Planctellipticum variicoloris: one gene and its partner. The protein of the gene in region 1 binds, or shares a complex with, the protein of each later gene. Links are inferred from orthologs where the notes say so. Each region holds a gene or a part of one and is shown in the gene's direction. Other genes may lie near its edges.

Region 1 (7,110 bases):
ATCAAGCGACGCTGGTGATTGTGGGGCTGACGACCGAGTTTCTCGACGCCAAGAACGGCGAGACGGTTCGTAAGATCGAGCAGCTTCTGCAGGACGATCTGGAGTTCCGGCGGCATATTCCGGCGGGGCTGGATATTTCTCTGAGCGGCACGGCGACGGTCGGTCGTGACATGCTGGTCGCGCAGAAGGACAGCGCGCGGGCGACCGAGCACCTGACGGTGGTGCTGGTGGTGGTGCTGTTGATCATCATTTATCGCGCGCCGTTGCTGGCGTTGATTCCGCTGGTGACCGTGGTCGTCTCGGTCAAATTGACGATGAGCCTGCTGATTCTGGGGGCGGAGCGGGGGCTGATCACGCTGTTTCAGGGGGTGGAGTCGTACGTCACGGTTTTGCTGTACGGGGCGGGAGTCGACTATTGCCTGTTCCTGATCGCGCGCTACAAGGAAGAACTGGACGAGGGGGCGAGTCTAGAGGAGGCGGTTTCAAATGCCGTCGCCAAAGTGGGGCACGCCATCACCGCCAGCGCCGGGACGGTGATCTGCGGCATCGGGATGATGGTGTTTGCGCAGTTCGGCAAGTTTCGCGAGGCGGGGATTGCGATCGCGTTCGGATTGGCCGTGGTGCTGCTGGCATCGATGACCTTTACTCCCGCGATGCTCCGCATGACGGGGCGCTGGGCGTTCTGGCCCCAGATGCGGAAGGAACGGGTGTCGGGGGATGCCGGCTGGATTCCGTCGACGCCGCTGTCTGCTCACTTCGGGCAACTGGACTGGCTGCAGAATACCTGGGAAGTCGTCGGACGAGCGTTGTTGAAGCGGCCGGGGTGGATCTGGCTGGGGACGATGGCGGCGATGGCTCCGTTTGCGATTGTCGGAGCAATTTTCTATACGCATCTCAGCTACGGGCTGCTGTCGGACCTGCCGTCGAATTCGCCGTGCGTTGTCGGGACGAAGGCGGTCAGGGAGCACTTTGCCGCCGGGGCCACCGGCACAATCACCGTGCTGCTGAAGAACGACTCGGTCGATTTCGCGCAGATCGACGGAGAGGGGGCGGGGCTGCCGGCGATTGAGACGCTGACTGAAGCGCTGCGATCGCGCAAGGGGGAGCTGCAGTTCGCCGATATTCGGAGCGCGTCGCATCCTCTGGGGGGAGACAAGGGGCTTGATAGCTGGGGGACCGGCGTCAAAGCGAAGCTGGCGCGGGACCGGGCGATCAGGCACTACGTCAGTTCGACCGAAGGAATGGACGGCCATGTGACGCGGCTCGACATCACGGCCGAAAACGATCCGTTTGCGCGGGACAGTATCGCTCAACTGACCCGTCTGGAAAACGAGATCCGATCGCTGCTTCCCGAAGAGCTGCAGGGGAAGACCGCGTTGTCGATCATCGGCCCGACGGCCAGCATTCGCGATCTCAAGATTGTGACCGACGGCGATCAGATCCGGATCGACTCGCTGGTGATCGGCGGCGTGTTTCTGATTCTTGTCGTTCTGCTGCGAAAGCCGGCCATCTGCGCCTACTTGATCGTCAGCGTGCTGTTCAGCTACCTGGTGGCGCTGGGAGCCACGTACCTGTTCTACTGGGCGATGGATCCGACCGAATTCGCGGGGCTGGACTGGAAGGTTCCAATGTTCCTGTTCACGATCCTGATCGCCGTCGGCGAAGACTACAACATCTTCCTGATGACGCGGATCGAGGAGGAGCAGCGCCGACTGGGGCCGGTGCAGGGAGTCGTGCATGCCCTGTCCCTGACGGGGCGGATCATTTCGAGCTGCGGGATCATTATGGCCGGGACGTTTGCCTCGCTGATGGCCGGCAGCCTGAAAGGGATGTCCCAGCTTGGATTTGCGCTGGCATTTGGCGTGCTGCTCGACACCTTTGTGGTGCGGCCGATTCTGGTCCCGTCGTATCTGGTCCTGCTGCATCAGGGGCGGTTCGGTAAACTGGGGCGGTGGCTGGGAGCTCAGCCGCTGGCGCCCGAAGCAACGCCTGAAACTCATCCGGCCAACTAGCAGCCCTGCTGCCCGATCTCGACCTGTCCGTACTGGAGCATGATGCCCGTAGACCGCCCAGCCGCCCGCCGGTCGAAGCTGTTGCAGGGCGTTCGAGCCGCCAAGCTCGACGCGTTGCTGGTCACCAACCCGATCAATGTGACGTACCTCACGGGATTTACAGGTGACTCGAGTTACCTGCTGATCGGGCCGCGGAAGACGGTGCTGTTCAGCGACAGTCGTTTTGAGACACAGCTTCAGGATGAATGTCCAGGGCTGGAGGTTCATATCCGGACCTCCAAAACGCAGATGGGGGAGGTTCTCACTCGGGAACTGCCGAAACTGGGGCTGAAAGACCTCGGCATCGAGTCGGCTTCCATGACCGTCGCCGTTCGCGACCATCTCGCCGAGAAGCTCGCGGGACTGCCGCTCTCGCCGCAAGTCTCACTGGTGGAAGATCTTCGGCAGATCAAGGATGCCGAGGAAATCCAGGAAATCCGCATTGCGGTCCGGCAGGCGGAGCAGGGATTTCAACTGCTGCGAGCCTTGCTGAAACCGGAGATGACCGAGCGCGAGGCGGCCAACGAACTGGAGCATGCGATGCGCCGGTTCGGTGCGCTGCGGGCGGCCTTCGAGCCGATCGTGGGGGTCGGGCCCCGGTCCGCGCTGCCTCACGGACGACCCAGCGGAGTACACCTTTCCGAGGCGGGATTCGTGCTGTTTGACTGGGGGGCGGTGAGTCCGCGGGGGTATCACAGTGACTTGACGAGGGTTATACCCACCGGTAAACTCCCGCCCAAACTGGATAAGGTGTATAGAGTTGTGTTGAATGCGCAGGAGGCAGCGATCGCGGGAATCCGCCCCGGTCGGCCTGCTGTCGAAGTTGACGCAATCGCCCGGAAGGTGATCGAAGACGCTGGATTCGGCAAGTTTTTCGGCCACGGACTGGGACACGGCATCGGACTTCAGATTCACGAAGAGCCACGGATGAGTCCCATCTCCCGAGATGTGTTTCGTCCGGGGATGGTGGTGACAGTGGAACCGGGGATCTATCTGCCAGGGATCGGCGGCGTCCGGATTGAAGACGACATTCTGGTCACCCGCGACGGGTGCGAGGTGCTGTCTTCCGTCCCGAAGGGGCTGGATTCCCTGGCCTAGCTTCCTGCATCCAATCAGCGAACTCAGTCGGTGATCTCGGCCCGAGCCGGGCCGATACTCGGAAGGTTTCGGAATGTCATCCAAGGATTCTGCATCGCGAGATCCGTTCGATCTTGAGAAGCTGCGGCAGCTTGTCGAGATGATGGAGAAGCACGGTTTGACGGAGGTGAGCCTCCGGCATGGCGAAGAGCAATGGCGGCTGCGCCGCGGCGGTCGCGCCGAACCGGTGCTGACGGCCGTTCCGCAGGCGGCGGCTCCGGTGGTCGCCGCCCCGGCGGCGGCGCCAGCGCCCGTTGCGCCGGCGTCGGCCCCGGCGGCGGTCGAACCGGCGGGGGTCGAGATCAAGAGTCCGACGGTCGGAACCTTCTATGCGTCTCCCTCGCCGGACGAGCCTGCGTTCCTGCAGGTGGGGACGAAGGTCTCGCCGGATACGATTGTCTGTCTGATTGAGGCCATGAAGGTTTTCAACCAGATTCCCGCTGAAGTGAGCGGCACCGTGACTGCCATCCTTGTTAAGAATGGCGACGCCGTCGAGTACGGTCAGCCTCTCTTCCGCGTCAAGCCGTAAGGCGACAGCCCCATGGCCAAGAAGCGGTCAGCCGTCCGTTCCGCCCGCGCGAAGCAACCACCAGCCATGTTTCAACGCATCCTTGTCGCCAATCGGGGCGAAATCGCCCTGCGGATCCTCCGCGCCTGTCGCGAGATGGGGATCGAAACGGTCGCCGTCTTCAGCGAGGCGGACCGGGGCGCCGACTATCTCCGCATGGCGGACGAGTCGATCTGCATCGGGCCCGCGCAGGCGGCGGGCAGCTATCTGCTGATCAAGAACATCATCAGCGCGGCCGAGATCGGCAACGTTCAGGCGATCCATCCGGGCTACGGCTTCCTGGCTGAGAACGAGCACTTTGCCGAGGTCTGCCGGAGCTGCAACATCGAGTTCATCGGTCCGTCCGTGGACGCGATGTCCAAGCTGGGGGACAAGGTCACGGCAAAGGAAATCGCCAAGGCGGCGAAAGTGCCGCTGGTTCCGGGGAGCGACGGACTGGTGGCGACTGAGGCCGAGGCGCTGCAGATCGCCAACCGGATCGGTTATCCGGTGCTGATCAAGGCGACTGCCGGCGGAGGCGGCAAGGGGATGCGGGTTGCCCGCAATGACATTTCGCTGAAGACCGGGCTCAAGCAGGCGGCGATGGAAGCGGAGAAGGCGTTCAATAACGCCGGCGTTTACATCGAGAAGTACGTCGAGAATCCTCGACACGTCGAAGTCCAGATCATCGCCGACCTGCATGGCGAAGTGGTGCACCTGTGGGAGCGGGATTGCTCGACGCAGCGACGGCACCAGAAGCTGATCGAGGAATCGCCGGCTCCGAACCTGCCGCAGGCGGTGCGGGAGGAGATCTGCAAGTCGGCGGTGCGGCTGGTGAAGTCGGCGGGGTATACCAACGCGGGAACGGTTGAGTTCATCGTCGACAAAGACCACAACTTCTACTTCATCGAAGTGAATGCGCGGATTCAGGTCGAGCACCCGGTCAGCGAGCTGGTCACCGGGATCGATCTGATCCAGCAGCAGATCCGGGTCGCCGCGGGGGAACCGCTTCCCTGGAAGCAGCGGAACATTCCGTGCAACGGAGCGGCGATCGAAGTTCGGATCAATGCGGAGGATCCGGAGAATGATTTCCGCGGCTGCCCGGGACGGATTACAAAATTGCGAGTGCCGGGCGGGCATGGGGTGCGGTTTGATTCGCACGTCCACGAGGGATATTTCATTCCGCCGTACTATGATTCCATGATCGGCAAGCTGATCGTCTACAAGCCGACGCGGGAGGAGGCGATCGCCTGCCTGAAGCGTTGTCTGGACGAATTCGTGCTGGAAGGCGTGAAGACTTCGATTCCGCTGCTGAAGAAAATCTTGAACCAGGCGGCCTTCGTCGAGGGCCGGATGGACACGACGTTCGTTGAACAACATTTGGTGAGCAAGACATGAAAGTCGGCATTCTGACCGGCGGCGGCGACTGCCCCGGCCTGAACCCAGTCATTCGCGGCGTGGTTCGCACGGTTTGCAATGCAGGCGGCCAGGTGGTGGGTCTGCTGCAGGGGTGGCGCGGCGCGATCCAGGGGATCACGACCGAACTGACGATCGCGAACACCGACGACATCATTCACAAGGGTGGAACGATTCTCGGTTCGTCGCGGACGAATCCGTACAAGAAGGCCGAGGACGTTCAGCAACTGCTGGAAACGTACAAGACGCTGGGGCTCGACGCACTGGTCGCGATCGGCGGCGACGACACGCTGGGAGTGGCCAGCCGGCTGTATGCCGACCACAAGCTGAACACGGTCGGCTGTCCGAAGACGATCGACAACGATCTGAGCTGCACCGACGTGACGTTCGGGTTCGATACCGCGATCAACATCTGTATCGAGGCGATCGACCGGCTGCGGACGACTGCGGAGTCGCATCGGCGGATCATCGTTGTCGAGACGATGGGGCGGCATGCGGGCTGGATTGCGTGCGAAACCGGAATGGCCGCGGCGGCGGACTACGTTCTCGTCCCCGAGGTTGAAGTCAATCTGAAGCAGATGTGCGACGTGCTGCTGGCCCGGCGGGCCGCGGGTAAAATGTATGGCATCGTGGTCGTCAGCGAAGGAGCAGTCGTGACTCCCGAAGAGGGGCTGGTGACCACGAACGCCAAGATCGACGAATTCGGCCACGTCAGCCTGGGGGGCGTAGGGAACCTGGTCGCCGAGATCATCGAGAAGAAAACCGGGATCGAAACCCGGTGCGTGGTGCTGGGGCACCTGCAGCGCGGCGGGACGCCGACGGCCTTCGACCGCGTGCTCGGCACCCGTCTGGGCGTTGGCGCCGGCCGGCTGGTGCTGGAGAAGAAGTTTGGTCGGATGATCGCTCTGCAGGGGACGTCGATCGTCGACGTGGCGCTGGCGGACGCGACCGGCAAACTGAAGACGCTGGATCCGCAGTTCTACCGCGATTCGGCCGAGTTCTTTACGTAAATCAAGGTTGAGAAGAGATTTACCGCGGAGCGGCTGTGTTGTTGGTCAAGGTGGATTTGTGAGATTTACGCATTCTGGAGTCCGTGGTTCCAGGCGGTGTCGGATTTGATCATCGCGTTGAGGATGGTCAGGAGTTTGCGGATGCAGGCGGTGAGGCAGACCTTGCTTGGCTTACCGGCGTCTTTGAGTCTGCGATAGAACGGTCTGATGACGGGGTTGCAGCGTGAGGCGGTGAGTGCCGCCATGTAGAGAGCGGAACGGACGGAGGCTCTGCCGCCGCGGATGGATCTGAGTTTGGAGGACTTGCCGCTGTCGCGGTTGTAGGGGGCGACGCCGACGAGTGCTCCGACCTGCTGGCGGTTGGCGTCGCCGAGTTCGGGGAGTTCTCCGAGGAGCACGGCGGCTGTCCGTTTGGCGATGCCTGGGACGGAGGTCATGAGTTCGACGCGGCGTTTGGCATCGGGGTCGGAGTCGCAGAGATCGTCGATCTGTTTTTCGATGGCAGTGATGCGTATTTTGAGCATGTTTCGGGTTTGCTCGATGTCGTCTTTGACGGCCTTGTCGCGAGCGGCTTCGAAGTGATTGGACTCCTGGACGTGGAGGTCGACGAGCTGCCGTCGGCGAGTGACGAGTGCGTGGAGTTTGAGCTGGAAATCGGAGGGTTTTTCGGTGATCTGGAGTTCGGCGACCTTGGAGTAACGAACGAGGACGCGTGCGTCGATGGCGTCGGTTTTGGCGATCCATCCGGCCCCTGTGGCAAAGGCGCGGACGCGGATGGGGGGCACGACGGCGACGTGATACCCGTGATCGTTGAGACAGAGGAAGGCGTCGAAGTGATAGGTGCCGGTGGCCTCCATGACGACCTGGCAGCGGTCGGGTGGGGGGAGCTGCTTGAGGAGTTTCAGGAAGCCCTTGAGGTCGTTGTCGACGGCCAGGAGGGAAGAGGAGT
Region 2 (7,160 bases), 1.6 Mb from region 1 along the record:
GATAGCCGCAGGCTCTGGAAATCGTAAGGTGCGGTTGTCCGCAGTACCGACGACCGTTGCTTGTTCCCACGCTCCGGTATTCCTATAATTCGGCGCATTCCGGGCGTAACCGGAGGTATACAAACGGCTTGGCTTCAGCAGGCTTTGCGTCTCACGCAATCCCGCCAGCCGGGCTTGGTTCGTAAGGAGTTTCCCACAGTGGCAGCGGTGCGTGTCGGTATCAACGGTTTCGGTCGGATTGGTCGCGTGGCGTTCCGTGCAATGGCCGCCCGCCCGGACGAATTTGAGATTGTCGCGATCAACGACCTCGGGAAGCCGGACTCGCTGGCCACCCTGCTGAAGTACGACAGCGTCCAGGGACGGTTCAACGGAACCGTTTCCTGCGAAGGCGATTCGATCATCGTCAACGGCAAGAAGGTCAAGGTCTGTGCGGAGAAGGATCCGCGCAACTTGCCCTGGAAAGACCTCGGCGTCGAAATCGCCCTGGAATCGACCGGCTTCTTCACCGGCCGCGCGAAGGACGGCAAGCCCGGCTACGACAGCCACATCGAAGCGGGCGCCCGCAAGGTGATCCTCTCCGCCCCCGCCAAGGATAAGCCGGACCTGACGGTCGTCATGGGCGTCAACGACAATCAGCTCACCGCCGAGCACAAGACGATCTCGAACGCAAGCTGCACCACGAACTGCCTGGCTCCCGTCGCCATGATTCTGCAGGAAAAGTTCGGCATCGCCAGCGGCCTGATGACGACCTGCCACGCCTACACCAACGATCAGCGCGTGTCGGACCAGTTGCACGACAACATCTATCGTTCGCGGGCCGCCGCCATCAACATCATCCCCACCACGACCGGCGCCGCGAAGGCCGTCGGCGAAGTGCTGCCGGCCTTGAACGGCAAGCTCACCGGGATCTCGCTCCGCGTACCGGTCCCCGTCGGCAGCATTGTCGACCTCGTCGTCAACCTGGAGAAGGACGTCACCGAAGCCGAGATCAACGGCGCGATCAAGGAAGCCGCCGAAGGCCGGCTCAAGGGAATTCTGGAATACACCGAAGACCCGATCGTCTCCAGCGACGTCATCGGCAACCCCCACAGCTCGATCTTCCACGCCCCCTGGACCATGGTCCTGCAGAAGCGGATGGTCAAGGTCCTCTCGTGGTACGACAACGAGTTCGGCTACTCCAGCCGGACCGCCGACCTGATCGCCAAGGTCGCCCGTCTGTAGTCGGAACGGGAAGGCTCCCCTTCCTCTGCGGTCTTGTCCCGGCGGGGCGTCAGCCCCGCCGGGCAATCCGCCGCCGGATCGCCGCCCTGTCCGGTGCGGCAACTGGAAAACTTCTCAGCTTGGTCTGGGTCCCATGGATCGACGATCCCGTCTGGCCAGTCTGGCTGCCGATCACCCGCTGATCGCGCCGTCGATGCTGAAATGCGATTTCGCCGATCTCGTCGGCGAATTGTCCAGGCTCGACGCGGCCGGCGCGGACGTCATTCACTGGGACGTCATGGACGGCCACTTCGTGCCGAACCTGTCCTACGGCCCGATGCTGATCCAGGCGGCCCGGAAGCGGTCCGAGCGGTTCTTCGACGCGCACCTGATGATCTCGGATCCCGGCAAGTACCTGGACGAGTATCTCCAGGCGGGCTGCGACGCGATCACGATCCATATTGAAGCCGTTCCCGACCCGACGCCGGTGCTGTCGCGGATTCGCGAGGCCGGGCGCGTGGCCGGTCTGGCGCTGAACCCGGGGACCCCGGTCTCCGCAATCGAGCCCTTTCTGCCCGCCTGCGACCTGGTCCTCGTCATGAGCGTCCAGCCGGGATTCGGCGGTCAGAGGTTCATGCCCGAAGTGCTGCCGAAGCTGCAGCGATTGAAAGAGATTGTGTCACCGAAGACGGTGCTGTCGATCGACGGGGGCATTGCGGCCTCCACGATTTCGGCGGCCTCCGCGGCAGGAGCCCGGCTGTTTGTCGCCGGCAGCTCTGTTTTTGACGCCGCGGAGTACGGTCCGGCGATCGCCAATCTGGCGCATCTGGCCGGAGCGTAGCACGGATCTTCCCTGAAGGAGCTCGGTAGAGTTCATGGCGATTGTGGTGCTGGTTCGCCCGGGTGCAACGGCGTTTGAGTTGCAGGACCGGATCGAAGGCTCGTTGAGCCTGCCGATGTGCGAATCGTGTGTCGTGGTGATGGAACAGCTCGTCGAGGCCCTGCCCCGCGAAGTCTCTCCCCGCGTCGTTTTCTGCGGTCCCGCCGAGTCGTCCCGGGCGACGGCGGAATCGCTGGGAGGCTGGCTCGGCGTCCCGGTCAAAGCGACAGAAACCCTGGGAAACATCAATCTCGGGCTCTGGCAGGGGCTCCCGGAAGACGACGTCCGGCGCAAGCAACCCCGGCTGATCAAGCAGTTCGAAGAAAACTCGGTCTCAGTCTGCCCCTCGGGCGGCGAGACCATCGCCGAGTTCGTCGATCGCGTGGGAGAAACGCTCGAACGTCCATTGCGAAAATTCGACGCGATTGCGATTGTGATGGCCGAACCCGGAGCGTCGCTGGTGCGGCAGATGCTGCTGGGGCAGCCCTACGTGCTGGAGCGTCTGACCAATCGACTTCCCCCCGAAGAACGGGTGGAGTTCATCAATACGGAAACCGGCGCCTTCGGACACTGCTGGAACGAGATCCGCCGAGAACCGGTCGGCGCTGGACGAGTCGCTCGCTGAGATTGCGCCACATCGAGGCCGTTATGAATACCGAAGTTCCCGATTCGGACGCCAGCTCGCAGGCCCGCAAGAAGCGCGGCGTGCCCGAGGGCCTGTGGATCCGCTGCGACGCCTGCAAGAACACCGTGTTCAAAAAGCAGGTCGACAAGAACTTCGGACTCTGTCCCGATTGCGGCCATCACTTCTACATCTCCGCCCAGAATCGCATCGAGCAGTTGCTGGATCCGGAGAGCTTTGAAGAGTGGTATGCGGATCTCTCGCCGCTCGATCCGCTCGGCTTCGCCGATTCCAGACCTTATAAGGATCGGCTCGTCGCCGAGCAGCGCAAGACCGGACTGAAGGAAGCCTGCATCGTCGGCCGGGGTTACATGCGCGGGCGCCCGCTCGTCTTCGGGCTGACCGACTCGGCCTTCATCATGGGGAGCATGGGCTCGGTCGTTGGCGAGAAGCTGACGAGGGCCATCGAACGCGCGACCGAATTGTCGCTCCCCGTCGTGATCGTCAGCGGGTCCGGCGGCGGCGCCCGGATGCACGAGGGCATCCTGTCCCTGATGCAGATGGGCAAAGTCTCCGCCGCACTGGCGCGGTATCAGTCGGCGGGGGGGCTGTTCATCTCGGTGCTGACGAATCCGACGATGGGCGGCGTCGCGGCCAGTTTCGCGTCGCTGGGCGACATTATCATCGCCGAACCGAAGGCGCTGATCGGCTTCGCCGGTCCGCGCGTGGTCAAGGCGACGGTGAAGATCGAGCTCCCGCCGGACTTCCAGACCAGCGAATTCCTGTTGAAGCACGGATTCGTCGACCGCATCGTGGCGCGCCCCGAACTGCGGAGCGAGATCGCCCGCCTGTTCGACTACTGCGGCAAGTGACGCCGGCCATCCGACATCATCCGGGCGGAAGCGCGCGGTCTTCAGGTCCGTTCTCCGGGCTGTGATGGTCGCTTGGCGGGCAGCGGCGGTATACTGCAGTCTCCCGTCGACTCCCGAGTTCCGATCCGTCTGTTCGAGCCGGTGCCTGCTCCATGTGGAAGTATCTGACGTCGTTGCTGCAGCGGAAGCCCCGCGTCGACAAAGTCGACATCGTCCGCCGGTTCGAGCTGATCAGCCGCGTCGGCCAGGGGAGCATGTCCAAGGTCTGGAAGGCGCGCGATTCGCGCAGCGGACGGATCGTGGCCCTCAAGGTGCTGGACCTGGAGAAGACCCGCAAGCTCGAAGCCCGCTTCGACAAACGGCTGAAGAAGCCGACCGAGGGGGAGATCGCGATTGCGCTCAAGCATCCGCGGATCGTGGAAACGACCGAATACGGGATGACGACGAACGGCGAGCAGTATCTGGTGATGGAGTACGTCGAAGGGATGGCCCTCAGCGTCCTGATCGACGCCCAGAACGACGTGATGAAGAAGTATCGCGTCCGGATAATGATCGAGCTGGGGGATGCGATCCAGTACTTCCACAAGCAGCAGTGGATTCACCGCGACATCTGCCCGCGGAACGTCCTGCTCGACATGCAGTACCACGTCAAGCTCATCGACTTCGGGCTGGTCGTGCCGAATACGCCGCCGTACCAGGCGCCCGGCAACCGGACCGGAACGGCGAACTATATGGCCCCCGAGCTGGTGAAGCGGCAGCGGACTGACCAGCGGATCGACATCTTTTCGTACGCGGTGACGTGTTACGAAATGTGCGCCGGGCGGATGCCGTGGGACGCCGCCGGGACCCTGGAAGCAGTGATGCAGCACATGAATACGCCGGCGACCGACCTGCGAGTCTACGCCCGCGATATCGATCCGGAGCTGTCGGACACGATCATGAAGGGGCTGGAGCTGCGGCCCGACGATCGCTGGCAGACGATGGCCGAAATGCTGCAGCCGTTGCGGCAGTTGCCCGGCGCAACGATTCAGGGATGACTCTCCTCCGCCGCTGGCGGAGCCGATCAGGAGGATGGGGTGGCTGATTTGTCGTTGAGTGCGCCGCGCGGAAGTGCAACGGCTGCGGGGGGACACCTGTCGGGGCTCAACCCGTCGCAGAAGGACGCGGTCCTGACGCTGGCGGGGCCCCTGCTGGTCCTGGCGGGGGCGGGCACGGGCAAGACGCGCGTCATCACCTACCGCATGGCCGAGCTGATCCGGACGGGAACCCAGCCCGACCGCATTCTGTCGGTCACCTTTACGAACAAGGCCGCCAAGGAAATGCAGGAGCGCATGTCGTCCCTGCTGGGCGGAAAGCGACAGCGATCACGCCCCGTCGTCTCCACGTTCCACTCGCTGTGCGTGAAGATCCTGCGGCAGGAGATCACGGCCCTGGGCTACCCCGGGACGTTCCTGATCTACGACCGCGGCGATCAGGAATCGGCGGCCCGCAAGGCGCTCCGCGACATCCGCGTCCCCGACACGTCCCTCCGTCCCGGCGATCTGCTGGCGCAGATCAGCAAGTGGAAAACGCTGGGCGTCGGTCCGGAGGACGCGCGGGACTTCATCGAAGACGATCGCGGCATGCTGGCCGCCGCCGGCTACCGCAAGTACCAGGCGAGTCTGCGGGCCGCCGGCGCGGTCGATTTCGACGATCTGCTCATGCTGACGGATCTGCTGTTCCACGAATTCCCAGACGTCCTCGGCCGTCAGCAGCAACGCTTCGACCACGTGCAGATCGACGAGTACCAGGACACCAACGAGATGCAGTTCCGGATCATCCGGGACCTCGTGCTGCCGCATGGCAACCTGTGCGTCGTCGGCGACGACGACCAGTCGATCTACGGCTGGCGCGGGGCCGAAGTCAAGCACATCCTCGGCTTTCAGCAGCACTTTCCGGGCGCCAAGGTCGTCCGACTGCAGGACAACTACCGCTGCACGCGGCAGATTCTCGACCTGGCCAACTCGCTGGTCAAACACAACCGCGGACGCCACGAAAAGACGCTGGTCGCCCACAAAGACGGCGTCGAAGTCCTGGTCCGCCCGTATGCCGACGAACAGACCGAAGCGGAAGGGGTCGTCCGCGAGATCAACTATCTCACCAAACAGCTCAACATCCCTCCCGGCGATATCGCCATCCTGTTCCGCACCAACGAGCAGCCGCGGCTGTTCGAGCAGGAGCTCAGGCGCCTGAATATCCCCTACACCCTGGTCGGCGGCCAATCGTTCTTCGATCGGCGGGAAGTGCGGGATATGATGGCCTACCTGAAAGCCATCGCTCATCCCGAGGACGAAGTCTCGCTGCTGCGGATCATCAACACCCCGGCCCGCGGCATCGGTGATACCGCCGTGGAAAAGGTCCTGACGCGGGCCGTCAAATCGGGTCAGAAATTCTGGGCGGCGGTCCCCGACGCCGTGGCGGCGAAAGAAATCACCGTCAAGACGGCCAAGGCGATGGAGGAGTTTCATCATCTCCTGGCGCGGTTCCGCAGTCAGCTTCAGACCCCCGGGCAGAAAATCAGCACGCTCCTCCGCGAATTGGTCGACGTCATCGACTACGAGTCGGAGATTGAGAAGCAGTACAAGGAAAAGCACCAGCAGCTCGCCCGCTCGGGGACGATCGACGAGTGCATCGAAGCCCTGGAACAGTACGAAGAGCGGACGCACCAGCCGACGCTCTCGGAATTCCTCGAACAGACGACCCTGGAGGGGCGGGAAGAGAACTTCGGCAACGACGACAAGCAGCTCGATCGACCCGCGGCGAAACTGATGACGCTGCACAGCGCCAAGGGACTCGAGTTCCCCCGCGTGTTCCTCGTCGGGCTCGAAGAAGGGATCCTGCCGCACAAGCGATCGGTGGATGCGGAGGGGGACGATCCCAATGCGATCGAAGAAGAGCGGCGGCTGGCGTACGTCGGCGTGACGCGGGCCAAGGACTACCTGACGCTGACGCGCGCCGAAACGCGCACGAGTTACGGCAAGCGCAAGCTGACCAAGGTCTCGCGGTTTCTGCGAGAAATGTTCGATCTCGACAGCGAAGAAGAAGCCGCCCTGCTCGGGAAGTAGCCCCGCCATGACACAGTACCTCCTCGCCCTCGAAACCAGCGGACGGACCGGCAGCCTGGCGCTGCTGGCGGACGGGAGCGTGCGCGAAACGAAACGTCTCGACGACGTCGGCCGACGACACGCCCAGACCCTCGTCAGCGAGATCCACGACCTGCTCGGACGACACGGTCTCACGCCGCAAGATCTCTCCGCAGTCGCGGTCAGCCGGGGCCCCGGAAGTTTTACCGGACTGCGAGTCGGAATCGTCTGCGCCAAAACATTCGCCTACGCCGCGGGGCTGAAGCTGCTGGCGATCGACACCTTTGACGCCATCGCGGCCGCCGCGCCCGAGGACGCCCGAGTCGTCCAGATTGTCGACGATGCCCAGCGCGGCGATCTGTTCGTGGCGACCTTTCGACGCGGGTCCGACGGCAAGCTGACGGCCGACGGGCCCGTGACGATTGCCCCGGCGGAAGTCTGGGTCGCCGCCGCGGAGCCCGACG

The links.
Region 2: the proteins of accB (region 1) and accD are in contact, whole or in part, in a solved structure (PDB 8UXZ), measured with the Escherichia coli proteins. The link is inferred for Planctellipticum variicoloris from one-to-one orthologs.

What each region holds. Positions count from the first base shown.
Region 1 is NZ_CP130886.1:1,236,082-1,243,191, forward strand. The notes cover bases 2,092-4,969. They hold accB (acetyl-CoA carboxylase biotin carboxyl carrier protein), read left to right. Parts: upstream 2,092-3,222; coding sequence 3,223-3,717; downstream 3,718-4,969. Other genes in these bases: SH412_RS04905 (M24 family metallopeptidase), read left to right, coding at 2,092-3,149; accC (acetyl-CoA carboxylase biotin carboxylase subunit), read left to right, coding at 3,784-4,969. In the rest of the region: SH412_RS04900 (MMPL family transporter), read left to right, coding at 1-2,012; more of SH412_RS04905, read left to right, coding at 2,055-2,091; more of accC, read left to right, coding at 4,970-5,133; SH412_RS04920 (6-phosphofructokinase), read left to right, coding at 5,130-6,161; SH412_RS04925 (IS110 family RNA-guided transposase), read right to left, coding at 6,227-7,110. UniProt on the Escherichia coli protein: This protein is a component of the acetyl coenzyme A carboxylase complex; first, biotin carboxylase catalyzes the carboxylation of the carrier protein and then the transcarboxylase transfers the carboxyl group to form malonyl-CoA.
Region 2 is NZ_CP130886.1:2,845,481-2,852,640, reverse strand. The notes cover bases 1,724-4,651. They hold accD (acetyl-CoA carboxylase, carboxyltransferase subunit beta), read left to right. Parts: upstream 1,724-2,728; coding sequence 2,729-3,574; downstream 3,575-4,651. Other genes in these bases: SH412_RS11060 (ATP-dependent helicase), read left to right, coding at 4,651-4,651; SH412_RS11065 (serine/threonine protein kinase), read left to right, coding at 3,727-4,611; SH412_RS11075 (histidine phosphatase family protein), read left to right, coding at 2,076-2,705; rpe (ribulose-phosphate 3-epimerase), read left to right, coding at 1,724-2,041. Outside these bases: gap (type I glyceraldehyde-3-phosphate dehydrogenase), read left to right, coding at 199-1,221; more of rpe, read left to right, coding at 1,355-1,723; more of SH412_RS11060, read left to right, coding at 4,652-6,678; tRNA (adenosine(37)-N6)-threonylcarbamoyltransferase complex dimerization subunit type 1 TsaB, read left to right, coding at 6,686-7,160.